DNA from 4 places in the Lysinibacillus sp. GbtcB16 genome. Region 1 is predicted to be linked to each of the others. Evidence: predicted binding sites of a transcription regulator. Region 1 holds the regulator's gene; each other region holds the start of a gene.

The links. The regulator LexA, encoded in region 1, represses DNA repair genes until DNA is damaged. The targets are predictions, from matches to a motif close to CGAACATATGTTCG.
Region 2: ruvA (Holliday junction branch migration protein RuvA) is a predicted target of LexA. The motif match lies at 1,960-1,973, and genes of this name have one in related genera.
Region 3: parE (DNA topoisomerase IV subunit B) is a predicted target of LexA. The motif match lies at 1,701-1,714, and genes of this name have one in related genera.
Region 4: uvrB (excinuclease ABC subunit UvrB) is a predicted target of LexA. The motif match lies at 2,016-2,029, and genes of this name have one in related genera.

What each region holds. Positions count from the first base shown of each region.
Region 1 is NZ_JAGXJV010000001.1:610,636-613,825, forward strand. Features, by position in the region: gene KVT27_RS02965 (prepilin peptidase) at 1-173, shown strand, start outside; gene KVT27_RS02970 (gamma-glutamyl-gamma-aminobutyrate hydrolase family protein) at 208-930, shown strand; gene lexA (transcriptional repressor LexA) at 1,035-1,652, opposite strand; gene yneA (cell division suppressor protein YneA) at 1,819-2,133, shown strand; gene KVT27_RS02985 (YneB family resolvase-like protein) at 2,130-2,795, shown strand; gene def (peptide deformylase) at 2,814-3,190, opposite strand, start outside.
Region 2 is NZ_JAGXJV010000002.1:335,496-338,685, reverse strand. Features, by position in the region: gene queA (tRNA preQ1(34) S-adenosylmethionine ribosyltransferase-isomerase QueA) at 1-256, opposite strand, end outside; gene ruvB (Holliday junction branch migration DNA helicase RuvB) at 274-1,278, opposite strand; gene ruvA (Holliday junction branch migration protein RuvA) at 1,297-1,917, opposite strand; gene KVT27_RS13530 (phosphotransferase) at 2,029-2,862, opposite strand; gene KVT27_RS13525 (LysM peptidoglycan-binding domain-containing protein) at 2,897-3,190, opposite strand, start outside.
Region 3 is NZ_JAGXJV010000001.1:1,842,636-1,845,825, reverse strand. Features, by position in the region: gene KVT27_RS09240 (spore germination protein) at 1-131, opposite strand, end outside; gene KVT27_RS09235 (HesB/YadR/YfhF family protein) at 279-569, opposite strand; gene plsY (glycerol-3-phosphate 1-O-acyltransferase PlsY) at 589-1,191, opposite strand; gene parE (DNA topoisomerase IV subunit B) at 1,735-3,190, shown strand, end outside.
Region 4 is NZ_JAGXJV010000001.1:94,445-97,634, reverse strand. Features, by position in the region: gene uvrB (excinuclease ABC subunit UvrB) at 1-1,942, opposite strand, end outside; gene KVT27_RS00550 (IDEAL domain-containing protein) at 2,269-2,517, opposite strand; gene KVT27_RS00545 (competence protein ComK) at 2,744-3,190, shown strand, end outside.

The DNA of each region.
Region 1 (3,190 bases):
TGACTTTATTTTTTGCCGCTTTCATTGGTATGATAATCGGAATAGTTGTCTTATTAAAGCGTAAACAAGGAAGACAAACACCTATTCCCTTTGGTCCATCTATTGCATTAGCCGCTACGATTGTTTATTTCTACGGAGATTCGTTCATCAATTGGTATTTAGGTTATTGGTAAGTGTTTAATCTTCAATTCTGTGGAGGGGAATCAAGTGAAGCCGATTATTGGAATTACAGCTTTTGTAGAAGATGATTTATCAGCTCATTTAAATGCTGCTTACAGCAAAAGTGTTATTGAGGCGGGCGGTATCCCCCTTATTATTCCGTTAGGTGTGGAGGAAGATGCTGCTCAAATTTTAGCCCTTACAGATGGCTTATTGCTCTCTGGAGGCTATGATGTACATCCTTTCCTATTTGGAGCGGAGCCTTCACCAAAGCTAGGTAAAATTCATCCAGCTAGAGATGCCGTGGAATTAGCATTAATTGAGGCTGCATTTGTACGGAAAATGCCTATTTTCGGCATTTGTCGGGGTATCCAAATATTAAATGTTGCATTAGGTGGGACGTTATATCAGGACATTGATAGTGACCATTATAGTACGAAGCTAATCAAACATATGCAACAAGCTGGTAGGTCAGTAGCAACGCATTATGTACAAATTATTGCGGAGAATTTATTAGCGACTATTCTGGAACAAGAGAAAATTGCCGTCAATTCTTTTCATCATCAGTCAGTGAATGTACTAGCGGAGAATTTAAAAGTAGCGGCGAAATCAAGTGATGGCATTATTGAAGCAGTGGTGCACGAGGAATTACCATTCTGTTTGGCTGTGCAGTGGCACCCAGAGGAATTGGCTATAGCGGGAGATCAGCATGCACAAAAGTTATTTGCAGCGTTTGTTGAAGCAAGTTTGAAATTTAAAAAAGAGGCATAGAGAGGTCATTGTAAAAAGAATCCAATAGTTTGTGGATTCTTTTTTTGCGTAAAAAAGAGGATATATGCTCAGTGAAGGAACACAATCCTCAAACCCTCATTTAATTAATGTACACGGCGATAAAGACCAACAACTTGTCCCAAAATTGATACTTGATCGACGATAATCGGTTCCATTGAAGAATTTTCAGGCTGTAAGCGGAAATGGTTTTTTTCCTTAAAGAAGCGTTTTACAGTAGCTTCATCCTCAGCTGTCATGGCTACAACAATGTCTCCGTTAATGGCTGTTGACTTTTGCTTTACGATCACTAAGTCACCATCTAAAATTCCCGCTTCAATCATCGATTCACCCATAATTTCTAGCATGAATAACTGATCCTCACTCGTGCCATATGTATCTGGCAGTGGGAAATACTCTTCAATATTTTCGATAGCTGTAATAGGAGAACCTGCTGTCACCTTCCCTACAAGTGGTACATGGATGACATGTTGCTTTTGGATAGATTCCTCAGGCTCAAGAATTTCAATAGCACGTGGCTTTGTTGGATCTCGACGAATAAAACCCTTTTGTTCTAATCGAGCCAAATGACCATGAACAGTTGAACTTGAAGCAAGTCCAACAGCTTCCCCGATTTCACGGACTGATGGCGGATACCCTTTAGCTCGTACCTCGTCTTTAATGAACGCTAATATGTCCTCTTGTCTTTTCGATACTTTTTTCATGATTGCTCACCTCTTTTTTCTAATATCAATCTTCTTATTTGATAGTATAACAGAATGCGAACACGTATGCAAACATAGGTTCGAAAAGTGTTTGACAAAAACGTTTGTTCGCTTTATTATGAGAACATACATTCCGAACAAACATTCTAGAAATGAGGTTATAATGATGACATGGTTAAAGAAAAATACACATATCACTATATTATTAGGTGCTTGCTTACTCTTCGCAAGTTACCTTTACATCACTGATCCGGGGGATGTTAATTACGCTGAAATTCAAATCGAACATGGGGATAGCTTGTGGTCGTTAGCAGAACAATACCGTGGTAAAATGAGTAAAGAAGATTGGATTAAGCTTGTCAAATCAGAAAATGAGTTAGCAGACATTAAAATCGTGGCAGGTAAATCTCTAGTCATTCCAGTTTTGAGTGATCAAGCCAGTCCCATCAAAACTATTGAAATTGCGAGAAACGAACAATGAAAAATAATCAAATGACGGCTGTTGTCTATTGCCGAGTAAGTACTGAAAAAGAAACGCAAAGCTCCTCATTAGAGCGCCAACAAGAAGAATTAGTGCGCTATGCTAAAGAGCAAGGCTATGAAGTAAAGGGTGTTTTTAAAGATAAGCATAGCGGTTATGATGTTGAACGCGAAGGCTTACTGGAAATGCTTGATTTTATAAAAGAGAAGGAAATAAAAGCTCTTTTTGTACAAGATGAAACTCGTTTAGGTCGTGGAAATGCAAGAATGGCAGTATTGCATCTATTACAAAAATCAGCAACAGATGTTTATTCGATGCGTGATGCAGGACCAGTCCAGTTAAACGAAATGGATACGATGCTACTAGAGATTTTAGCAATTGTAGAAGAATATCAACGTAGAATCCATAATGCAAAAATTCGCAGAGGTATGCGTCGTGCTGTGGAAAATGGCTATCGCCCTGAAAATAATCTATCCAATCGTGGCAATCCACATGGTCAGGAGCGGAAAGAACTGCCTGTTGATGAAATTGTGAAGCTACGTAATCGTGGTTTTACCTTTGAGGAAATTTCCATTACGCTTAGAGGACTAGGCTTTGAGGTAAGTAAGGCAACCGTACATCGCCGATTCCAAGAGCATCAAGAAAGATTAGCAGGCAAATAATATAGCCCGCTAATTTTTTTAATACAAGCTTTCGATAATAACATTTTTGGGTAGTTCAAAAGGGTTATCTTTATTAATTCGATCATAAAACATAATGCCGTTTAAATGATCGATTTCATGCTGTACAACGATAGATTCATAGCCTTTTAAAGACATCATAAATTCCTGTCCATCAATATTATAGGCTTTTACTTTAATTCGTTCATATCTTGGTACAAAACCGTGAACAGGTCGATTAACAGACAGACACCCTTCCCCCTCAGGCAAATAGATCATATTAATAGAATGGCTCATTACTTTTGGGTTAATGAACATCATTTCATGTTTTTGGTCGTGATCCTCAAAAAATACAGCAAACATTCTTTTATCAACGCCAATTTGATTGGCAGAGAGGC
Region 2 (3,190 bases), on a different contig from region 1:
GCTTCAGTAATAATACCTCAATATGGGCGCCTGTCTCCTCTTTTACACCCATTAAGCGAGCCGGTAAGACCCTTGTATCATTTAACACCAGACAATCTCCCGCACGTAGCTCATCTAAGACATGTGCAAAATGGTGATGCTCTACTTCATTTGAGCCAGGTGTCACAACCATTAATCGACTAGCTGTACGGTCTACTAATGGTGTTTGGGCAATAAGCTCCTCTGGTAATTCAAAATCAAAATCTTCTACACGCATGAAAAAAACTTCCTTCTTTATGTTTGTTGGGGATACTCATATCCAAAATGTTCGTAGGCTAAATGTGTCGCCACTCTTCCTCGTGGAGTGCGTTGAATAAGCCCAATTTGCATGAGATAGGGTTCATAGACATCTTCTATCGTCACCCGTTCCTCACCAATTGATGCCGCAAGCGTATCTAAGCCCACAGGACCTCCTCGAAAGCGCTCAATCATGTTCGTGACAAGTTTATGGTCAATATGATCAAGCCCTCTTGGATCCACTTGTAACAGCTCTAAAGCTTGCTTTGCAAGACCCTCCGTTATCATACCATCTCCAAGCACTTGTGCATAATCTCGTACTCGTTTCAATAGGCGATTGGCAATTCGAGGTGTACCACGAGAACGTCTCGCCATCTCCATTGCTGCTATTTGCTCAATTTCTACCTCAAATAAATGGGCACTGCGAGCAACAATTTCAGCAAGAGAAATATCATCATAGTACTCTAAGCGTAATAATACACCAAAGCGATCTCTCAGAGGGGCTGATAAGGCACCAGCTCTTGTTGTAGCACCTACAAGGGTAAAGGGAGGTAAGTCAAGTCGTACAGAACGTGCTTCAGGACCTTTTCCCACCACAATATCTAAACAGAAGTCCTCCATTGCTGGATATAACACTTCTTCAATGGCACGAGGTAGTCGATGAATCTCATCAATAAATAAAACATCACCAGGCTCTAGTGAGCTTAAAATCGCAGCTAAATCTCCTGGACGTTCAATTGCTGGACCACTTGTCATGCGAACATTGACACTCATCTCATTTGCTATAACAGCAGCCAATGTTGTTTTACCAAGCCCTGGTGGTCCATATAACAACACATGGTCTAAACTTTCCTGCCGAAGTTTTGCTGCCTCAATGAAAATTTGTAAATTTTCCTTTACTTTATGTTGCCCTATGTATTGGGCTAACCTTTGTGGGCGTAAAGATAATTCAAACTGTTCATCATAGCCACTGGCCTCACTAGCCATCATACGTTCAGACATGCCTTTTCCCTCCTTTTCTTATTTTAATTTTAATAATAGTTGTAACGCTTGTTTCATAAAGGCATCTGTCGTTTCAAGCTTGTCGTTATCCTCAAGCTGTGGGCGAATTTTTTCGAGCTCCTTTTCAGAATAACCAAGTGCCATTAAAGCAAGTATCGCTTCTTCTAATTCGTGTTTATAAGCATTAACGCCAAACAATGGCAGTTCATCTTCTGTACTCGGCAGTTCAATTGTCTCTAATAAAGAGCCTAGCTTGCCTTTTAAATCTAATATCATCTGACGTGCGGTTTTTTTACCTACTCCAGGGAACTTCACTAAAAACGTTTCGTCTTCCCGTTCAATCGCACTAATAACCTGCTGTGGGTTGCCAGTCGCTAAAATAGCTAGTGCCCCCTTTGGACCTATTCCAGATACTAAAATTAACTTACGAAACAGCTCACGTTGATCTAGATTCGGGAAACCGTAAAGCATTTGTGCGTCCTCTCGTACATGTAAATGAACAAAAATTTGTTGTTCTAGTGCTGATGTTCGAAATGCAAACGGATTGGGTGTATTCAATTGCCAGCCAATCCCCTGTTGTTCTAGCACAATATATTCTGGTGTAATACGAGTAATTAGTCCTTTTAAATAATCATACATCTATATTCCCTCACAATCATCGTCTTCGATTATAGCATATAGCGAACGAATGCTCGACAGAAAGTAGTATCCAAAACGCTGTTCAAGACAAAAATGACCGCCAAATGACGGTCATTTCTTCACAAATCTATCAATATCGTACCACAGTTTTGGCCAATAGGTGAGGGCTCGTTTAGTAAATGGTACTAAATAATCTAAAAATACTAGTTGCTGATCAAGTGGCAAATCCACAGCAAAAAGCCATTCTCGCAACAGTTCATTCGGGTATTTTAAACGATGAAGCTTTCTTTTATCAAGTCGTTTCAGCTCTGGTAACTCCGCAAAGACTTTAGCTAAATCATAATCGACTGCAGGTAGTACTCGATGCAACCATAAAATATATTCGTCATCAGCTTCTCCAAGATGCGCCAAATCAAAATCAATTAAACGCAATTGTCCGTCCGTGCACCATAAAAAATTATGATGTACAACATCCCCGTGCAATAGTGTAATTTCTTTTTCAGCTACATCCTCCAAGGCAATTAACTGCAGCGATTTATCACTATAATGCAAAATTTGATCGATTTCTTCTTTCGTTAAGAAAGCCCGAAACTCATTTCTTCTGCTTTTAAAACGCATATGACGCATTTGCCATTTTAAAAGTTGTGAATAGGTATGCAAGCCAGGCAAGCGTTGCCAAGCGATTTTTTTATATGTGTCATGTAAGGCTATTAGTAGTTGAAGAGATTCCTTCCGATCCTTTTTATGAGTAAAATTGGCACCATGGCTTCCTTCTTGCCATTCTTGCACTATGAGCTGCTCATCATCACTCCGGACTAATGGTAGGATAAGGTTAGGTTCAATTCGACCTAGCTGGCGATGAATTGTTCTTACCTTCTCTGCAATCTCTAGTTGTTTTGCTCGTTTGACAAAATAAGTATTCGATCGATATCTATATTTCCAAATATTTGATTTTACCTCTTCGACAATATACGCTTTTTCACCATCGATAAGGCGTCATCCCGCCTGGGAAATAATGCGGTGACATCCAAGGTCCTACTGATGACGGGCACGGCGGTGGACAATGCGTTGGACATGGTGGTGGTGGACAATGACATGGATCCATTTGCCATGCAGGCATTGGCATCGGCATCGGTTGTGATTGACAGCCACATGGTTGTGCATCACAGCCACATGATTTACCCATGTTCATTTCAGGCATCATATTAAATTGTGGCTGCATTTGTTGATTAGGCGTGTGGAAAAATGGTGATGTGGACTCCAAGAAGTCTTC
Region 3 (3,190 bases), 1.2 Mb from region 1:
TCTCGAATAATAATGTCATTGCTATGACCGAGAGTGTTTTGAATGACCTTTATATTTTTGGCAAGGGAAGTATTTAGTAAATCGTCCGTTGTAAGGGATGGGGAGGGATTGATCTTGTTTGATATGGACATGCGTTTTCCTCCTCAAATGGATGTTCATTATTTATAGAATGGACAACTTTGTGCGGAGATAAACGAAAAAAGGAATGAAATTCTAGCTACTATTTTTCAAATAAAAAAACAGTATTTCCTTTCAGATACTGAAAGGAAAATACTGCTTTATGTACGATACTCGTATTGTAATTCATCTAAACTAGCATCCACGTCTACATGTAGATTGTGATCGTTAAAGAACCATAAATCTTTTTCATCGATGTAATAGGTTACGCCATCAATGACTGCTTCTGCTCCAATGGCAATGGGTTCTTCTCGCGTCATGCCTAGTGAAAAGCCTTCGTGAAAAGGACTTGAACCACCATAGCGTGCGTAAAAGCGAATCGTATCGCCTGGTTCTACTTCCATCTCATGTTTGAACCATTTTAGGGCTTCATCTGTCAGTGCAATTTTCATAGCGAATGCTCCTCTCTTCTTACAGCCACTTTACCTTTGGCTCGGTGCCATTTTTAATACGTGCAATATTGGCACGATGACGATAAATAATAAAGGTAAATAAAAAGGCTACCAAGATGCTTAATGCAAAGTCACCTGTAACAAAATAATAAACGATTGAATAGATAAGTGCTACTAAAGCGGCTATCATAGATGTTAAGCTGACGATTTTTGTGATTTTCAATGTCACAAGAAAGGCAATTAGAAGCAAGACAAACAAAGGCCATGAATAGCCTAATAAAACACCTGCTGATGTGGCAACTGCTTTTCCACCACGGAAATTGGCGAAGATCGGAAACATATGACCAATCACGGCAACAAGACCTAGGATTAAGGAATGGATAGAGCTGTCTGAGAATATTGGAAGTGCAGCTAGTAAGACAGCGGCAGTCCCTTTTAGAACATCCATCACAGTCACAACAATACCAGCTTTTTTTCCTAACGTTCGGAACGTATTAGTTGCTCCTAGATTACCGCTTCCATGTTCTCGTATATCGGTATTATAAAAAATTTTACCTATCCATAGCCCTGAAGGTATAGAGCCGATTAGATAAGCACATAAAATAATAAGTCCATTGATCATAGTTGGACTCCTTTCATTCATAGTCCATCACTTGGTACTAATAGTTTGTAACAAGTATTTTACACTTTTTCTTGCTAATCTACAATGTTATGAAGGAGATTTCGTAAGGAGTCTTGAATTCAATACAAAAGAAACTAAAGTAAGCTGGAGATAGGCTTTTAGACATGATTGATGAAGGAACGAAAAAATTCTTTATTAAAATATAGGCAAAATGGCAATTTTGTCATTCGTTCATTCCTTTGGTAGAATAGAAGTCTAACTTTATTCATTTACATGACAATGACGTATTAGAACATCAATTATATTGCAACTAAATAAGCTACGATGCGTCAGGTGTTTACGGATACTAGTGGTAGTCTGTCTTGCTTAAATTCCAATTTTAAGCAACTGTTGAAGATGTTTACTATTAAAATGTATATTAAAACTGTGAGCAATTTTTAAAAATTTAATTGGACCTGTCGCTAACTATTGACAGGAAATGCTATTATTATTAGGATGAGAACATAAATAGAACAAGTGTTTGTTTTTTGGAGGGGAATTTTTTTGACGAATAAACAGTCACCTAGCGTCTATAATGATGACGCTATACAAGTATTAGAAGGATTAGAAGCGGTGCGCAAACGACCAGGCATGTATATCGGTTCCACAGATGGCCGTGGACTTCATCACCTTGTGTATGAAATCGTTGATAATGCGGTGGATGAAGCATTGGCTGGCTTTGGATCTCATATTATTGTCAAGATTCACAAAGACCAGAGTATTAGCGTACGCGACTTTGGCCGTGGAATGCCAACTGGTATGCATAAGATGGGTAAACCTACTCCTGAAATTATTTTTACCGTCCTTCATGCAGGTGGTAAGTTTGGACAAGGCGGATATAAAACGAGTGGCGGCTTGCACGGTGTAGGTTCTTCTGTCGTGAATGCGCTATCAACATTTTTAGAAGTAACCATCCATCGTGATGGCAAAAAATATCGCCAGCGCTTCGAGCATGGTGGACATCCAGTGACAACACTTGAAGAAATTGGTCAAACGAAGCAGACAGGTACGCTTGTTCATTTCCTACCTGATGAAACGATTTTCTCTGTTACAAAATATAATTATGATACGTTAGCAGAACGTTTAAGGGAGTCAGCTTTTTTATTAAAGGGCTTAAAAATTGAATTAATTGATGAGCGCGAGGAAGGCAAAAATGATGTGTTCTTTTATGAGAACGGCATTGAAGCTTTCGTTGCGTATTTGAATGAAGAGAAAGATGTTCTTCATCCTGTGAAGTATGTGGAAGGTATTCAAGATGATATTGAAGTAGAGTTTGCTTTCCAATATAACGACGGTTATTCTGAAACGATTTTGTCGTTTGTTAATAATGTACGAACACGAGATGGCGGTACCCATGAAACAGGTGCAAAAGCAGCTCTGACGCGTGTCTTTAATGAATACGCAAGAAAAATTGGCTTATTAAAGGATAAGGATAAAAACTTAGAAGGAACGGATATTCGAGAGGGCTTAGCTGCTATCGTATCTGTCCGTATTCCAGAACACTTATTACAATTTGAAGGACAAACAAAGGGCAAGCTTGGTACAAGTGAGGCTCGTTCAGCAGTAGATAGTGTGGTGTCTGAGCAAATTTTATATGTGCTAGAGGAAAATGCTGAATTGTCTGCTTCTCTTGTGCGTAAAGCAATTCGTGCGCAGCAAGTACGTGAAGCGGCTCGTAAAGCTCGTGAGGATGCGCGAAATGGTAAGAAAAACAAAAAGGGTAGTACGATTCTGTCAGGTAAATTAACACCTGCACAGTCACGTAATGCGGCGAAAAATGAATTATATTTAGTCGAAGGTGATTCAGCGGGTGGTTCTGCAAAACAAGGTCGCGATCGTACATTCCAGGCGATATTACCACTGCGCGGGAAAGTGATTAACACGGAAAAAGCAAAACTCCAGGATATTATGAAAAACGAAGAGATTTCAACGATTATTCATGCGATTGGTGCAGGTGTTG
Region 4 (3,190 bases), 520 kb from region 1:
GCTCAGCTGCACGTTCGAAATCAAGCGCTTTTGCTGCTTCCTTCATTTCTATTTCTAGAGAAGCTAAGAGCTGGTCTCTTTCTGCCTTTGTCAGCTTTTTGCCCTTCGTCGCCTTTGTTACATAGGATTCTTCTTCTTCTGCCACTTGTGTAGCACGAATTACTTCTGGTATTTTTTTACTAATAGTTTGAGGCGTAATACCATGCTCTTCGTTATATGCCATTTGCAATTCACGACGACGTTTTGTTTCATCGAGCGCCTTTTTCATCGAGTCGGTTACATGATCTGCATACATAATGACATGACCGTTCGCATTACGCGCAGCTCGGCCAATCGTTTGAATGAGTGAACGTTCTGAACGTAAAAATCCTTCTTTATCAGCGTCTAATATGGCTACAAGTGATACTTCAGGAATATCAAGTCCTTCTCGCAATAAGTTAATTCCAATTAGTACATCATAAGTGCCCTTCCGTAGCTCACGGATAATCTCAATACGCTCTAATGTTTTAATCTCAGAATGCAAATACTCAACCTTTAAGCCCATTTCCTTCAAATAAGCCGTTAAGTCCTCTGACATTTTCTTTGTTAGTGTTGTTACTAACACTCTTTCATCACGTGCAATACGATCTTGAATTTCATCGATCAAGTTATCTATTTGCCCTTCAATTGGGCGGACATCAATTAATGGATCCAGTAAACCAGTAGGTCGAATAATTTGCTGGATCATTTCAGGAGTATGCTCCAACTCATAGGGTCCAGGTGTTGCAGATACATAAATAGCTTGATGTACTCGATTTTCGTATTCTTCAAAACGTAATGGACGGTTATCTAGCGCAGATGGCAGGCGGAAACCATGCTCAACAAGTACCCCTTTACGTGCTTGGTCACCGTTGTACATCCCTCGTACCTGCGGAAGAGTTACGTGACTTTCATCTACGACAAGCAAAAAGTCCTCAGGGAAATAATCAAGCAACGTATATGGAGTCGCACCTGCTTCACGTAAAGTTAAGTGACGCGAATAGTTCTCAATCCCTGAACAAAAGCCCATTTCCCGCATCATTTCTAAATCATAACGTGTCCGTTGCTCTAGACGCTGAGCCTCTAATAATTTATCCTCGGCACGCAGTAAAGCTAGACGATCCTCTAATTCTTTTTCAATGTTTTCTATCGCTTTTCGCATTTTTTCTTCTCGTGTAACGAAGTGGGATGCTGGGAAAATAGCGACATGCTCTCGATCTGATAGTATTTCTCCAGTTAAAGCATCTACCTCACGAATGCGATCAATTTCGTCCCCAAAAAACTCGACACGAATACAATGCTCATCACGTGAGGCTGGGAAAATCTCTACTACATCTCCTCGTACCCGAAACGTCCCGCGTGTAAAACTAACATCATTGCGCTCATATTGAACATCTACAAGTTTGCGCAGTAGCTGATTACGTTCAATTTCCATACCTGTGCGGATCGATACAACCATTTCACGATATTCTTCAGGAGAACCAAGACCGTAAATACAGGATACAGATGCAATAATAATGACATCATCACGCTCAAATAATGCAGAAGTTGCAGAGTGGCGCAGCTTATCAATTTCATCGTTAATGCTAGAATCCTTTTCTATATAAGTATCTGTCTGCGGTACATAGGCTTCTGGCTGGTAATAATCATAGTAACTAACAAAGTATTCTACAGCGTTATTTGGAAAGAACTCTTTGAACTCACTATATAATTGGCCCGCCAACGTTTTATTGTGTGCCATAATAAGTGTCGGTTTTTTAACCTGCTGGATTACATTTGAAATCGTAAATGTTTTCCCAGTTCCTGTTGCACCAAGTAATGTTTGATGACGCTTGCCTGCCTTCACACCCTCCACTAATTCCGCAATTGCCTGTGGCTGATCTCCATTAGGCTGATATGGCGCTTGTAAATCAAAAGTTTGCACACCTGTCCCCGTCCTTTCTTTCCAATTTGTACATATATTTTAGCATAGCAATATTAAAATTTCGAACATTTAACGAACGAATGTTTGTAAAATTTTTTTCTATCCCTAAAATGGAAGATGGATAATCAACCTTCTACTCTCATAATAGCCGTTTCGTCAGGTTTTCAAGCCTTATCTAGTAACGAGATGTCCATTGTAGAATGGTAGTCATTCCTTCTCTTTTCTCATTTTTAGAGCAATACTTTTTAAAAATTAGGTGAATGGCACAGCCACTCTATCATCTCCAAAAAAAATCCCGCTCTCCATAGTCGCGGAGAGCGGAATTATTAGTATGATTCATCTTCTGATTGCTGCAAGGAATTGAGTTCGGTTGCGTATTGATAAAATGCGTTTTCATCTTTTTCATCGAGCGCTCTATCTATTAAAACGATGAGCTGCTCTTGTCGATGCATACGCTGGATACGATTTAAAAATAAATCTAAATAAATCTCGTTTAATAATTTCTCTGCCTCATCAACTTTTTTTGACTGACCAACGGCTTTTAGAAAATCTGTGTACGAATAATATTTATCCAACGATCTCACCCCGATCCTTTTCTAAATTATATGAAAATTGAAATTAAAAAGCAATGCTTACGATTTGAAAATAACTTGGATTAGCTAGTAAACTCGTGAAATTTAAAGCAAATTCTCTAAGCATTTCATTCATTTATCAACCTTGTTTCAATACTTTGTATATTTTTTGAAATTCATTTTATGTACTACACTACGGTTATCAATAGAAAAGGGAGGCACTTCCAATATGACTAGTAAATTTGTAAATGGCTATTTAATTTCCTTTAACACTTACTTGCTCCAACCAGTTCAGCATGACACTAAAGTTTTTACTCATGTTATAGACAAACATAATGAGCTAATTGTTACTCGGAAGCCGATGCATGTACTGCGAAAATCTTGTATTTCATTAGGCTCCACCTATGAAGCAGCAAAGCAATCTGCTAAACGCTTTTTTGGTAATCAACATAAGCTACCAATCGTCGTGGCCTTTGATTATGGTTTTCCTTGCATCTTTCTACCAACCTATTCACCTAATTCCATTCACAATATATGGATAGGGCTCCATGCGATTATCAATATTACGCCAAGCGAAACGGGATGTGTGGTCACATTAAAAAACGATCAAAAGATTGAGCTACCTATTCAATATGCTTCTATTAGTAAACAGTTTGTAAATGCTTCTATGCTCTAC